3 regions of the uncultured Rummeliibacillus sp. genome follow, and region 1 is predicted to be linked to each of the others. Evidence: riboswitches for the same ligand, from Rfam matches in the RefSeq annotation. Region 1 holds a riboswitch; each other region holds the start of a gene.
What was found. Region 1 has a riboswitch for cobalamin ahead of Q0977_RS06035 (ABC transporter substrate-binding protein). Riboswitches for the same ligand answer to the same signal wherever they lie in the genome.
Positions count from the first base shown of each region.

Region 1 (5,272 bases):
GTCATTGATGCTTGCCCTTCTTCTTGAAAATCAGGGATTAACGTTACCTGTGGCTTCGGCATCACAGGGTGTGGATAGCTTGAAACTTTTGTATGGTAGACCTCCATCACATGCTTCTCTTTTAATACTTCATGTGGTTCACCAATAGAGCTAATTTGTCCATTTTCAAGTAAAATCAATTGATCACAATATAGTGAAGCTAAATTCATATCATGAAAAATCGAAATCACCGTTAAATCATGATACACAACCTCATGTCGAATCATATCCATCAGTTTCCGTTGATGTTCGATATCTAAATGATTAGTTGGTTCATCTAATAGTAGTAAATCGGCTTGCTGCGCTAAAGCTTGTGCAACAAACGCCCTTTGTTGCTCCCCACCGGAAAGAAAATCCAATTGTTGATCTGTGTATTGTGTAATCCCTGTTTGATCCATTGCAGTAGCAACTGCCTCTTCATCATCTTTTGACCATGTTTGAAACCAACTATTTTGATGAGGATAACGACCAATTGATACAGTCTCACGAACTGAATGTGAGAAGGCATGTGCATGTAACTGAGGTAAAACAGCCATTTTGCGTGCTAATTCTTTCGTTGAATAGTCTTTACGATTCTTTCCATCAATCAGAACTGAACCACTTGTTTCAGCAAGTATTCCACTAATTACTTTTATAAGTGTAGATTTCCCGCTTCCATTAGGGCCTAAAATGCCAACAAATTGCCCTTTTTCTACTTTAAATGAAATATCCTTTATAATAGGTTTTTTAGGATCATATCCACCACTAAGTTGTTTTACATTAAGCATTCCTATGCTCCCTTCGTTCTACGTTGACGGAAGAAAATATAAGCAAAAACCGGCGCGCCAATAAAGGATGTTATAACACCGATAGGTAATTCTGTTGGTGCAATGATTATACGGGCAACCAAGTCACATACAATCAGTAATGATGCTCCATTGATAAAAGATAATGGTAATAGATGACGATGATCTGCACCAAATAGTAATCTAGTCATATGTGGGACAACTAGTCCGATAAAGCCAATCGTTCCTGAAACCGCGACCGCCGAACCAGTTAACATTGAACCCCCAAGTAGAAGCATAAGTTTACTTCTTTTCACATTAACACCTAAATACTTTGCCCTCTCTTCTCCAAACAACATAGCATTTAGCTCACGGCGATTAAACCATAACATCAATGCCCCTATAAGGATGAATGGCCATACCATCTTCACATAAGGCCACCCACGCATCGATACGCTTCCCATCAACCAACTAATTATTTGTCGAAGTTCTTCTCCTGTTAGCGCAATCATTAATGATATAACAGCGCTTAAAAATGAACTCATGATTATTCCTGTTAAAATAAGTGTTTCCATCTTCATCGTACGATCAACTAATTTAGCAAATCCAATCACTGCAAATAGAGATAGCATTGCTCCTACCATGCTAAATGTAGGTAAAGTGAATATCCCTAAAATAGGGGCTGAAATATTGAAAAAAAGCGTCATCACTGCACCTACTGAGGCACCTGATGACACTCCTAACGTATATGGATCAGCAAGTGGATTTTTTAATAAGCCTTGAAAAGCAGCACCTGCAATTGCTAATGCTGCTCCAACAAGTCCAGCCAATAAAACACGTGGCATACGAATATTCCATAAAATATTTGTTGCCATTTCATCAGCTTCTGTATCCCATAACGTACTTAGTGGTACCTTTACAGAACCTACAGATATACCGAGCCATATACTCAGTAACAAGATGAATATGGCTACAATATACCCCACTACTATTTTCCTCATTTAAATACCTCTGGATAAACTGCTTTAGCTATTTCTTCTAGACCATCAGCAAGGCGAGGGCCTGTCCGAGCTGTTAAATCTTGATTCACTTGTACAACTGCGTCATTTTTGACTGCTGTAATACTATTGAATCCTTGACGTTTTTTTACTTTTTCTACGATATTCGGAACATAATCTTCCATTACAATCATTGTATCTGGATTACGTTTAACAATTTGCTCTGAATCGATTTTAAACCAACCTGATTGATCATCTACAACATTTTTGATATTTGCTAGGTCTAAGATTTCTTGCATAAATGTATCCTTACCTGCTGTATAAATTTCCGGTTCATCTGAAGTTTCTACAAAAACAGAACGTTGTTTCACATTTGCTACTTTATCTTGAACTTCTTGTACTTTTGCTTTCATATCTTCAACAATTTGATCTGCTTTTTGCCCTTTGTCTGTAATTTGGCCAATTTGTTCGATCGTGTTATATGTTTCTTCAAAGTTTGTTGCATTTTTTACTACAAAAACAGTAATTCCTGCATCTTTTAGTTGTTGTAATCCTGCCTCTACTGATTTGGCATTGGATTCATGGGCAAACACTACATCTGGTTTTAAACTTAGTATTTTCTCAATATCATATTCCATGCCGCCCACTTTTTCCTTTTTAGTAGCAGCTTCTGGATAGTTATCGTTATCAGTTACACCTACAATTTTGTCGTCTAAACCTAGCGCAAATAATATTTCTGTATTACTAGGGACTAAAGAAACTATCTTTTTAGGGGCTTCTTTAAATTCCACATTGTTACCGAGTGCATCTTTTACCATCATTGGATATGTAGACGTATTTTTTGTTGTTTGCGTAGAATTTGTTTTGTCACTAGATGATTTTTGCGAATCTCCTTGTCCACATCCTACAAGTAAAGCAAATACCATTGTGAGCATTATTGCTAATTGCCATATTCTTTTCATTGATCGAAGTGCCTCCTTCAGCAAAATAAAAAGCCTCTCTATTTTTTCGAGAGGCATCATGAATCCAGTAAATATTAAATATACTGGCACCCATCCTATCCTCGTAGTTAAACTGGTGTCTTTAAATACGGCAGGTATCCTGGCTTGTGTTCAACGCTTCTCGTGCCTTCCCGAAAATTTTTCAGTGGCAATTATACGAGTTACTCACACTTACAGTGGCGGGACCGCATCGGATTTTCACCGATTTCCCTTTTCACTTAACATTTTACCGAATGTTAAGAACCGTACTTTTTTAACTATTGAATTGTCTATCATTATACCGAATATTTTGTTTTTATGGAAGGTACCTTAAAATAATTAAAGTTTTACGGAATAGTTTTGACCTGTTGAGTGGGGGTATAATTCTTATGAGTTGTGCTAATTGGTGCCTGAGTTGTGCTAAACAGGGCGCGAGTTTCCTAACTTTATACTCTCGGTAATTTTATACTTGAAGCTATGTATCTCTTATTTTTTCTTTCGATTGAGTAATTTTAGTAGATGGAGCTTACATGTCCCCTAATTCTTTCCTACGTAAAAAAGCTAAGCAAAATAAAAGGACATCGCATATTTTCACACAAAATATACGATGCCCTTGCTTATTTTTTGAGATTCGGGCCTTCCAGCGCTTATCGGGAGCCCACAGGATATGGGTCAGATAGCCGTTGCGACACGATGTCGCGCTTTTAGGCTATCTTCCTCTTAGCGAGCGCGTTCAGCAATTAAATTATCCAGCTTCTGCGGCTAGTCCCTCGAGTCACAACGCTTTCTCGGTCGAAAACTGAAATGACGTTTTCGATTCGAAAGCTTTTGTGATTTTCGGGTCTGAGCAAGCCGCCTCAGCATTTAATTTTATCCAGCTTCTCGCGCCAGCCCCTCGAGGTCGCTTCAGTCCCTCGGTCAAAAGCTGAAAACATGCTTTTGATTCGGGCCTTCCAGCGCTTGTCGGGGCTAAACGGACGCGTTCAGCATTTAACTTTATCCGGCTTCGGGCGCTAGCTGCTCGAGTCGCTTCGGTCTCTCGGTCGAAAGCTGAAAACATGCTTTCGATTCGAGCCCTCCAGCGCTTGTCGCAGCTGAACGAGCGCCCTCAGCACTTAATATTACATTTTTTCTGGTGCTGATACGCCTATTAGTTTTAGTGCGTTTGCTAATGTTGTACGTACTGCTGTGATTAATGCGATACGTGCTTCAGAGCGTTCTTTGTTTTCTTCATCTAAAACTTTTTCTGCATTATAGAAACTGTGGAATGTTGCAGCAAGTTCTTGGATGTAGTTAGCGATACGGTGTGGCGCACGTACACGAGCAGCATCCGCTACGACTTGTGGGAAGTCTCCAACTTTTTTCAATACTTCAATGTCTTTTTCAGATGATAATGTATCAAGATGTTCAGTTGAAGCTGCAAAGCCTTTTTCTGATGCTTGACGTAAGATTGAGCAAATACGTGCATGTGCATATTGTGCATAGTACACTGGGTTTTCGTTTGATTGTTTTACAGCTAAGTCTAAATCAAAGTCTAAATGAGTATCGCCTGCACGCATTGCAAAGTTATAACGAACAGCATCTAAACCTACTTCTTCTACAAGTTCGCGAAGAGTTACTGCGTTACCAGTACGTTTAGACATTTTAACTTTTTCACCATCACGTAGAAGGTTTACCATTTGAATTACTTCTACTTCTAATGTATCACGATCATAACCAAGTGCTTCGATAGCCGCTTTCATACGTGGAATGTAACCGTGGTGGTCAGCTCCCCAAATGTTGATAAGCTTATCGAAACCACGACGTAATTTATCTTCGTGATATGCGATATCAGGAGTTAAATATGTGTAAGAACCATCAGTTTTGATCAATACGCGGTCTTTGTCATCACCAAATGTAGTAGAACGGAACCATGTTGCGCCGTCTTGTTCAAATACATGACCGTTTTCTTTTAGTTTTTGTAATGCAGTTTGAACTTTTCCTTCTTTGTATAAAGAAGTTTCAGAGAACCAAACATCAAAATCTACACGGAAGTCTTTTAAGTCTTTTTGAAGTTTACCGAATTCATGTTTCAATCCATGTTCACGGAAGAATTCAAAACGTTCTTCATCAGATTTTTCTAATACGTCTTTACCGTATTCAGCAGAAAGTTCTTTTGCAATGATAATGATATCTTTACCATGGTAGCCATCTTCAGGCATATCAAAATCTAAACCTAGCGCTTCACGATAACGCGCTTCTAGAGATTTTGCTAATTTTGTGATTTGGTTACCTGCATCATTAATGTAATATTCACGTGATACATTGAATCCTGCGAAATCTAAAACATTACATAAAGAATCACCAACAGAAGCACCACGAGCGTGACCTAAGTGAAGGTCACCAGTTGGGTTAGCAGAGACGAATTCTACTTGAACTTTTTCACCTTTACCGGCATCTGTACGTCCATAGTTAGAACCTTGTTCAAGAACTGTTGTCACTACTTCAGCTA
Region 1 is NZ_CAKQBI010000006.1:133,771-139,042, reverse strand. Features, by position in the region: gene Q0977_RS06045 (adenosylcobinamide amidohydrolase) at 1-806, opposite strand, end outside; gene Q0977_RS06040 (iron ABC transporter permease) at 809-1,804, opposite strand; gene Q0977_RS06035 (ABC transporter substrate-binding protein) at 1,801-2,763, opposite strand; cobalamin riboswitch at 2,875-3,065, opposite strand; gene argS (arginine--tRNA ligase) at 3,903-5,272, opposite strand, start outside.

Region 2 (5,272 bases), on a different contig from region 1:
AGAGGGTTACTTGCAGCACTTGCACTTGGAGCGGAAGGAATTGAGATGGGAACACGATTTATTGCAACAAAAGAATGTATTCATGCAAGCGATGTATATAAAGAAGCACTAGTTAAAGGAAAAGAAACAGATACTGTTGTCATTAAAAAATCTCTAGGAGCGCCTGCACGTACTATTAAATCACCTTTTACAGAAGAGATTATTCGTAAAGAGCATAACGGAGCTACGTATGAAGATTTAAAAGATTACATTAGCGGAAAAGCAAATTGTAATTATATTTATGATGGTAATTTAGAAACTGGTTTTGGGTGGGCCGGTCAAGTAATGGGGTTAATCAATGATGTACCGACAGTGCAAGAACTGATTGATGGAATGATTCAAACAGCTAATATTAAAAGAAAGAATCTTAAAGAAATATTTGAACAACCTAATATTTGAAAATCATTGCTTCCAGAAAACAGGTCATTATGGTAAAATCCAATTATTACATAAAAGGGGAGATTAATATGGAAAATACACTAATTTGTAACGATATCAATACTTTAGAAGGTAATATTAGCGAATAATCTTTAAAAATAAATACTCGATTATTCGCTTGAATAATTGGAGGAAATTGAATGTTAAACAAATTAGGTTTTGATTTATGGGCAAACGAGTATGATCAAACAGTTAAAGTTAGTGAAGAAAATGATCAGTATCCATTTGCCGGATACAAAGAGATTTTAAATACCATCTACAACGAAATCATGCAGAAAGAACAATCCAATGTGTTAGATATAGGTTTTGGTACGGCTGTTATAACATCAAAGCTATATGAAAATGGTCATCAAATAGATGGAATTGATTTCTCAACAAAAATGATTGAAATAGCTAAACAAAAGATGCCACAAGCCAATTTAATGGAATGGGATATCTCGAATGGGGTCCCACATTTCTTAAGAGAAAATACGTATGATTCAATTTTAAGCACATACACATTACATCATTTAACGGATAACGAAAAGGTAATGTTTATCAAGAATTTGCTTCCTCTATTAAAAGATAAAGGAAAGCTATTCATTGGAGATGTTGCTTTTCAAACAAGAGAACAACTTAATACATGTAGAATTGAAAGTATAGATTATTGGGATGAGGACGAATTTTATTTCGTATTTGAAGAAATAGCTTCTAAGTTAAGCAATTTTTGTACATGTGAATTTCATCCAATTTCCCAGTGCGGTGGAATTTTCGTTATTTCTAACTAAGTAATATCATATTAATCCTTTAAACTGTTGGTTAACTAGATTACTAGCTAATCAACAGTTTTTTATATACGAAAATTTAACTGAAACATTTATAAATTATGTTTACAATGGAGAAAATAAGTTAAAATATATTGAAAATATTTTAGTTGGAGGATATCATATGAACCTCATCATTGAATGGATTTACAAAACATCCAGAGGAGTAGAAACGGTATTTCGCTCAGAAGAAATATCGGCAGAGAAAGCATATAAAATTGCTTTAGATATAGAGAAAACAGGAAGAGTGAAGAACATAACATTTATAGATCAATTCGATAGTTCATGGACTATGAAAGAGCTAAAACGTTATTTAACGGAAGTGGAAGGAGAACCACATAATATTACAGTCTATTTTGACGGTGGTTATGATAGAGAAACGACTATATCAGGTTTAGGTTGTGCCATCTATTTTGAGCAAAATGGCAAGCCGTTTCGGGTTAGAAAAAATGCACAAACAGTAGGGTTGAAATCGAATAACGAATCCGAATATGCAGCACTTCAACTAAGTATTACAGAATTAGAATTATTAAATGTTAAGAATACGAATGTTCGATTTATCGGTGATTCGCAAGTCGTTATTAACCAAATGAGTGGTGAATGGGCAGTACTAGAACCAGAGTTAATGAGTTGGGCTGACAGAATTGATAATAAGTTAAAAGAACTAGGCATCCAAGCAGAATATGAGCATGTATCTCGAAAGTTGAATGTAGAAGCTGATCGACTAGCAACTCAAGCGATACATGGTATAGAAATTATTGCACAAATAGAATTAATATTGGAACATGATTGATAGAAATTAGAATTTTTTCTCTATAAATTTTTTTATTGCGTTCTTCTATTGTTTAAAGAATGGAATATCGGGAATACTTTTCTCAAAGAGTATAAGTCCGATATTGCGTGAACATATAAGTGAAACTTGGAGGAAACAGCATGAAAAACAAAATGAAAATAATCATCTTTGTATTCACAGCGTTAATCACATTATCTGGCTGTGGCAATGTTTTAAAGGGAGAAAATATTGATGTAAACAAAAATGTGGATATAGCTCCTGATGATAATTTAAATTTAGATGACAAACAAACTGTAACAGAAGAAAATAATCATATGAATCATAACAATTCTGGTGTAGTTTTAGGAGATATTAAAAAAGCTAAAAATCCAACGTATCCAGTAGGAAGTCAAGTAATCGTTCAAGCCAATCATATGGTTGGCATGAATGGAGCAAAAGGAACGATTGTTGGTGCATATGAGACTAATGCCTACTCAGTCAGTTATAAACCAACTACTGGTGGAAAAGAAGTCAAAAATCACAAATGGGTGATTCAAGAAGAAATAAAAAAAGCAGCCGGTAAAATTCTACAACCAGGAGCGAAAGTGACCCTTGATGCAGACCATTTGCCAGGTATGAAGGGTGCTATTGCTACAATTGAATCTGGAATTCACACAACAGTTTACATGGTCAACTATAAGCCAACTACTGGTGGGAATGAAGTGAAAAATCATAAATGGTTGATTGAAAGTGAACTAGTAGCAAATATATAAAAAATTAAAAGAAATTTCTATGAGATTTTAAATAGAAGTTTCTTTTTTTGTGATAAAGATAGATTATATAATCTACTAATAACAATATGTTATAATGAGAGAAACGGAATAAGAAGAAAAAGGGTACAAATCATTTTTTGATTTGTTTAAAAGGGAAGATCGGTGAGAATCCGACGCTGTCCCGCAACTGTAATTCAGAGCAAATCGCAAAAACCACTGTCAAAACGGGAAGGTGCGATGAGCAGAGAAGATAAGCCAGGAGACCTGCCTTTTTTCGAGTACAGCCATATAACCTACGAGGATAGGAGGTGTAGAGTGTGACAGAATATCTTCTGCATGCTCATTGTACGACAAAACCGCAAAGTTCTCCCTTTTTTAGAGGGCTTATTTTGCTATGGTCGAAGTCGTATAAGAGAGCAAGTTTTTCATAACACATCCTTCTAAATGTTGACGGATGTGTTTTTTTATGAGAAAAGGAGAGAAAACGATGAATCATGAAATTGTCACCATGTATGAACAAAAGATGAAGCAGCAACTAATGATATCTGTTGGGACTTCTAAATCAATGTCTTTGAAAGAGATTACACGAGAATTGATAGAAGAAAATTGTGAACAGTATTTAAATATTAACTACGCTTATTTAAATGTTAAACATGAAATAATAGGAAGTTATTAATTTGAGTACTTTTTGAAATTTTAAATTTTATAGGCTTTTTTAGAAATAATAATATAGTTAAGCGCATGAAAACATAGAAGATTGTTTCCATGCGCTTTTTAGTTTTATATTCCGATTTATGTTATTTTACCTGACATTTAAATAAAAAATAAATGCGCTTTTTATATTATTTTGTTTGATTGATAATTTTGTTAAAGGAATTTTTTAATATGTTAGGTTTTAATACATTGACTATATATAAAAACTTACGTATATTCAAAATATAAGATTACCTATTTATAGGAGATGCTATTTAATAATGCCAAAGGATGGTGGGAAGAATGATGTGGAATACACCAGAGAAATTACGTTCGCTCCTTTGTGAGCTTGTCAGTTGGGAAAGTCAGACAATGACAAAAGGGGAACAACTATTTTCAAGTAAACTAAAAGCAAAATTACAGCAACTTCAATACTTTAAGGAAAACCCATCTTATCTAAAACTTTGTGATGTTGACCGCGGGAGACAAGTTGTTTCAGCATTATACAAAAATTCACATGTAAATGAAACTGTAGTTTTAATTAGTCATTTTGATACAGTACAAATTGAAGAGTACAGTTCATTTATTCCTATAGCAACTATGCCTGAAGTGTTAACGAATGCTTTTAAGGCAGATCCAAGTATGCTAAACGAATCTGCCAAAAAAGATTTAGTAAGTGGGGATTACTTATTTGGCCGAGGGGTAATGGATATGAAAATCGGCTTAGCACTACATATGCAAATCATTGAAAGAGCTATTGCGGAAAAATGGCCTATTAATCTACTAATTGTTACTGTACCTGATGAAGAAGTCAATTCAGCAGGCATGCGACAAGCAGTGAAACTTATATCAGAATTACAAGAAAAAGAAAATTTGAAGATTAAATTATTTTTAAATAGTGAACCTTCTTTTTCTCAAGGTCCAACTGATTTAAAAGAATATGTTTACTCTGGTTCAATTGGAAAGATTATGCCTGCAGCACTTTTCTATGGGAAAGAGACGCATGTAGGAGAACCTTTAAAAGGGATGACTGCACCTTTTATGAGTGCTTTTCTAACAGCAGAAATGGAATGGAATGAAAAATTTCTAGAAGAAGACTTTGGTGAACAAACCCCTCTTCCAGTTTCGCTGAAGTTAACCGATCTAAAAGAACAATATTCTACACAGACACCCTATCGTGCCATTTCGATGTTCAATGTTTTCCTCATGAAGCGGAGTGCCGGAGAAATCATGAACTTATTCGAAGAAGTAGCGAAAGAGGCTATGAGAAAGTGTCAAACACGTTACGAGGTAATCTGTAAGAAACAAGGCGTTTCAACAATTGGCAAGATTCGTGTAGTTCGATTTGAAGAATTATATACGTATGCAGTTAATAAAATGGGTATAAAGCAGGTAAAAGAATTAAAGGAATCTATATTATCGAATGACACATTTGACGATCGTGAAAAGTCATTACGAATTGCAGATCAATTGATGATACGCTGCCAAGAATTAGCGCCAGCTGTAGTATTACTGTTTGCACCACCATATTATCCACCTGTAAATTCATCAGAAGATTCCCTGATACAAGGCGCGGTTTCCTTACTCCTTGAAGAAGCAAAAAAGTTCAATATTCCTCTTGAACAAATCCATTATTTTAATGGGATTTGTGATTTGAGTTACTGTCAATTTCAAGCTGTTAAGGATTGGAAGACATATGAAAAAAATTCACCAGTTTGGGGAGAAACGTATGATATTCCATTTGAAGAAATGTC
Region 2 is NZ_CAKQBI010000016.1:53,419-58,690, reverse strand. Features, by position in the region: gene Q0977_RS11560 (nitronate monooxygenase family protein) at 1-438, shown strand, start outside; gene Q0977_RS11555 (class I SAM-dependent methyltransferase) at 618-1,244, shown strand; gene Q0977_RS11550 (reverse transcriptase-like protein) at 1,405-2,073, shown strand; gene Q0977_RS11545 (YdhK family protein) at 2,214-2,825, shown strand; cobalamin riboswitch at 2,930-3,112, shown strand; gene Q0977_RS11540 (hypothetical protein) at 3,292-3,501, shown strand; gene Q0977_RS11535 (M20/M25/M40 family metallo-hydrolase) at 3,825-5,272, shown strand, end outside.
Region 2: linked by a shared signal. The riboswitch ahead of Q0977_RS11540 (hypothetical protein) and the one ahead of Q0977_RS06035 (ABC transporter substrate-binding protein) in region 1 are both predicted to bind cobalamin.

Region 3 (5,272 bases), on a different contig from region 1:
TAAAGATAACTGCAATAATCGCACCCATTAATACGGGTTGTAATTCTGTAACATTTTCAATGACAACTCCAACATAACCTGCTCCTGTGCGGACATAAGGAAGTGTAATTAAACCAATACCACCAGGGATGAATAATGATAAAGCTGGCATTAATAGAATTGTATAATCCTTGAAACGATCGCCGATAAATTGTACAAATACCACTGCTAGAGCTGCTGTAATACCTGTATTGATAACAACCCCAATACCTTGCATTGTGATAGCACCGCCATCACCCATTGTCCAAACGCCACTTCCGACCATTGACGCCAGACCAACACTTGCTGTTTGAATAGGTGTTAACTTAAATGTTAAACCAATCATTACACCTGTTACTACTGGTAATAGGCTCATAGCTAAAACTGATATGTCTAAAATATGTTGAAACACAGGAACATATGGAATAATTAATTTTAAAATTTCTCCAACTAATGCATTTGGAATAAGGGCTACAATGATTCCCAAACTCATACCGGTTAATAGTTTGTTGAAAAAGTCTTTCATAATATCAATCTCCATTCAATCGAGTAATGTACTAAATTATATAACACTTGATGTTACAGTCAATAGTGAATATTCTAAAAATTATAGACAAATGACGTATTTTAGAATAAAACTGTTTTATAGAGAAATATATATATAAAATGAGAGAATATTTTTTCTGACAATTCAAACCATTTTGCTTATTTAGTTGTATAACAGCTAGATCTTCACGTATTAATGTAATCTTATATAGGCCGTTTCTTATATATTTTTAAAAGTTTTTATGCTTATATAGAGGGAAATATATCTTTTGGAATCTACTTTTTGATAACTACAATCTTATGTAAGTTATTTTAATTGAAGAATAGTGCTAAATAATATTATTATGTAAACTAAATATTCATTTTAAGAAGGAACTGCTACTTTATTTTTTATTCACAAATAAGTAAAATAGTAAAGTATTCGATTTAATAGAAGGAGAAAAAATATGAACGATAAGCGTTATAAGGTTGCTCATCGTGAAGCACTTATTGGTATTGCATTAGTAGTCGTCAATTTTGCAATATGGTTTGGCTTTGCATATGGGCTTGGTTCAGGAAATCCGAAAGAGTATACATATGTATTCGGTTTTCCGGCTTGGTTTTTCTATAGCTGTATAGCTGGCACAATTTTTATGATTGTTTTATTAATGGTCATTATAAAATTTTTCTTTAAAGATGTACCATTTGAAGAAGAGGATGGTGACGATCAATGATGAATTGGCAAGTTATCCTTCCATTAATCTTTTTCTTAGTCATTATCTTTTTAATAGGGATATGGGCAAATAAACATGTCATGCAATCGAATTCGTTTTTACAAGAGTATTTTCTAGGTGGTAGACAAATGGGAGGATTCCTCCTTGCAATGACAATGATGGCCACATACGGAAGTGCATCTAGTTTTATCGGAGGGCCCGGTGTCGCTTATAATACGGGTCTTGGTTGGGTTCTGTTATCGATGGCACAATTACCAGCAGGTTATTACGTTTTAATGGTTCTGGGTAAGAAATTTGCGATTATCGCTAGAAAATATAAAGCGATTACATTGATAGATTTTTTACATGAACGCTATAAAAGTAATTTCGTTGTTATTGTTTCTGCATTGAGTATTATAATCTTCCTATTTGCTTCAATGGCTGCACAATGGATTGGTGGTGCAAGGTTAATTGAATCTTTAACCGGATTAAATTATACTTCTGCATTATTCATTTTTGCGATTGTAGTCCTTGTATATGTAATAATAGGTGGATTTAGAGCCGTAGCATTAACAGATGCTGTACAAGGTACTGTGATGTTTTTAGGTAGTGTTATTTTGCTTGTTGGTACCATTATTACTGGTGGCGGCGTTTCTAATATCATGTCCGACTTAGTTGCTGAAAATCCTAAGTTAGTATCTCCGTTTGGTGCTGATGGAAGTTTAACGCCACTATATGTATCTACATTTTGGATTTTAATTGGTATTGGTGTTATTGGTTTACCTCAAATTGCAGTACGAGCAATGTCATATAAAAATTCAAGAAGTATGCATTCAGCAATCATTATTGGAACAATTGCAATAGGGACAGTTATGTTCGGGATGCATTTAACAGGGGTATTGGCACGCCCGGTGTTACCTGGTATTGATATCGGTGATAAAGTTATGCCACTTTTAACATTGAAGGTATTACCACCTTATTTGGCAGGTATCGTTTTGGCTGCTCCAATGGCTGCGATTATGTCTACTGTAAATGCTTTGCTAATGCTTGTAAGTTCTACTATTGTGAAAGATATATATCTAAACTATATTAAGCCAAAAGCGAATGATCATGAAGTGAAAAGACTAAGCTTTTTGGTCACTGCTTTAATCGGCTTAGCGGTTATTATTATTGCGTTAAAACCGCCTAGCTTGCTTGTATGGCTTAACCTTTTCTCATTCGGTGGCTTAGAATCTGTATTTGTTTGGCCTGTTGTATTAGGTCTATATTGGAAAAAAGGAAACAAATATGGAGCAGCTTCTTCCATGATTGTAGGTTTAGTCAGTTATATTTTCATTTACGAAAAATGGGGAACAACTTTCTTAGGAATGCATACAGTAACAACTTCTATTCTATTATCTCTTGTAAGTTATGTAGTAGTTAGCCTTCTAAGTAGTTCTAAATTTAAAGACGTTAAACACATCATTTAAAGATTTAAACTCAAGCTTTATTGTACTAATAGGGCTTGAGTTTGTTTATGTTTACGTATTGTATAAAAATTTATTTTAATATTTGTTTTTTAAGAAAATTCCGTTGACAGATGTTTTAGACTGTTATATATTATTATCAATAATAATATTTGTTATATAACAGGAGGAGAAATACAAATGGATATGTATAGAGAAAGCTATGAACGATATTGTAACGCATGCCAAGAATATGGATTGGAATCGAAAGACTTTTACTTTTTTATCAATCATCTAACGGAAGAACAACTTAATGCCTACAAAGAATACTCAAAAAGGAGAAACGACCAAAATGACTGATGCCGTCGCGAGTGACTTATAAACCCCCTGCTGATCATATAATGATTGGTAGGGGGTTATTTATTTTCGTCAAAATTTAAAAAATATTAGAAAAATATTTACATGACCTAAAGAATGTGAAATACTGATAGATGACAATTACATAACTTTTAGATAGAAGTGCCTATCAATTGATAGGATAATAGGGAAATCGGTGGAAATCCGATGCAGCCCCGCTACTGTAAATGTATTTGAACTTCGCGTATACCACTGGCTAACAGCTGGGAAGGTGCGAAATTTCTAATATACATAAGCCAGGAGACCTGCTTTTATCTTTAGTTCTGATCTTCGAGGGGAGGTATCGAACTGTGAAATACATTTGTTTATTTCACGTCCAATTATCTTTACATATATATGTAAAGACATTAAATTTGTATTGCTTTCATTACCTCTATTCTAGAAGACAGTTAAGCGTTAATTGTCCAAATGAATGGAGGTATTTTTATGTACAAAAACAAAAACTTTAAAAAATGGATTGCACCAGTCTCATTAGCTAGTTTATTGCTCACATCTCAACTTCCTGCTTCAATTATTGCCCATGCAGAGGGAAACAAGGAAGTAAATGCATCAGTGAAAAATGTTGAATACCAAAAAGCTTTAAAGAGCTCAGCTTTATGGCTATACAAAAATACCCCAAATGCTAAGTTTGGAAATGAAGATGTTGTAACTGATTTAGCACAAACTGGATTCCCTGTTGCAAAAAATTATTATACAAATTACTACAAGAATATTGTTTCAAAACTAAAAGCAAATAACGGGAAAATCTTCGATGGAGAAAGAGAAGTCTCATCAGGTAAGTACGGAAAAGTAGTACTAGCATTAACATCAATAGGAAAAGATGCTTCAAATATTGAAGGTTTTAATTTAATTCAAACTATGATGGATAAAGTTTTGAAGGAACAAGAAAATCAAACTTACTCTGCAACATCAAATTATAATGTACTTTATGCTCTTGATTCAGCAAATTACAAACTTCCTGCTGATGAAAAATATGCAAATTTAAAAGAGCAAATGATAAAAGATTTATTAAGTGATCAATTCACTGATGAAAACGCAGGTTCATTTGGGGTTTCATGGCAATGGCCTGGCGTTGATGGAACTGCAATGGTAACGACGGCTTTATCAAACTACACCTCTTTAGACGGCGTTAACGATTCAATTGATAAGGCTTTGAAATATTTATCTGCTAATTTAAATAAAAATGCAGGTTACGATGGCTACTACGGTGGAGATAGTCCAGAATCTATTTCACAAGTAATTCTAGCTCTTACTTCTTTAAATATTAATCCAAAATCAGATCTTCGCTTTATCAAAAATAACAATTGGGCTATTTCTAATTTGATGACTACATACGATCAAGTATCGGGTGGATTTAAAAACTCCCCTACATCAAAAATAGCTAACGATATGTCTACCGACCAAGCAAACCGTGCTTTAGAAGCATATGATCGTCTAGTAAATAATGAAAAGAAATTCTACGATATGTCGGATGTTAAAGCCGAAAACCTTGCATATGACACAAAAGCTCCTGATAAACCAACTGTTAAAACACTAGCAGACAACAAAACTACTGTAACTGGTAAAACTGAACCATACGCTACTATTACAGTAAAATACGGTTCTAAAATCATCGGTACAGCCATTGCAGATTTTAAAGGTGTATACTCAGTCAAAATCAAAAAACAAAAGGCAGGTACCACATTAAAAATTTTAGCAACCGATCTTGCTAAGAACACTAGCAAGACTGTCTCTGTAAAAGTTGTTGATAAAACAGCACCAAAAACACCAATCGTTAAAAAGGTAACAAAAAATTCTACAAGAATAGTTGGAACAGCAGAAGTGAAATCAACCGTTTATGTTGTGAAAAATAAGAAAGTAATACAAAAGGGAAAAGTCTCATCGAAAGGTAAATTCTCTTTATCTATCAAAAAACAAAAAACAGGTACAAAATTAACGGTTTATGTTAAGGATGCAGCTAATAACAAAAGTGTATCTAAGACGATTACTGTTAAATCAAAATAACTAGTCAACAATGTAAATTTTAACCCAGGGTGTTAGAGACAAATTCTAACACCCTATTGACATCTATATGGAGGTGTTATTTTGAAGAAAGTACATTTTTATATTCTTTCTTTAATTATTGCGATAATCTGCCTTGCTGGTTGTAAAGTC
Region 3 is NZ_CAKQBI010000003.1:151,890-157,161, reverse strand. Features, by position in the region: gene Q0977_RS03555 (PTS transporter subunit IIC) at 1-544, opposite strand, end outside; gene Q0977_RS03550 (YhdT family protein) at 1,011-1,277, shown strand; gene panF (sodium/pantothenate symporter) at 1,277-2,725, shown strand; gene Q0977_RS03540 (transcriptional regulator) at 2,903-3,061, shown strand; cobalamin riboswitch at 3,202-3,386, shown strand; gene Q0977_RS03535 (Ig-like domain-containing protein) at 3,545-5,122, shown strand; gene Q0977_RS03530 (DUF4430 domain-containing protein) at 5,204-5,272, shown strand, end outside.
Region 3: linked by a shared signal. The riboswitch ahead of Q0977_RS03535 (Ig-like domain-containing protein) and the one ahead of Q0977_RS06035 (ABC transporter substrate-binding protein) in region 1 are both predicted to bind cobalamin.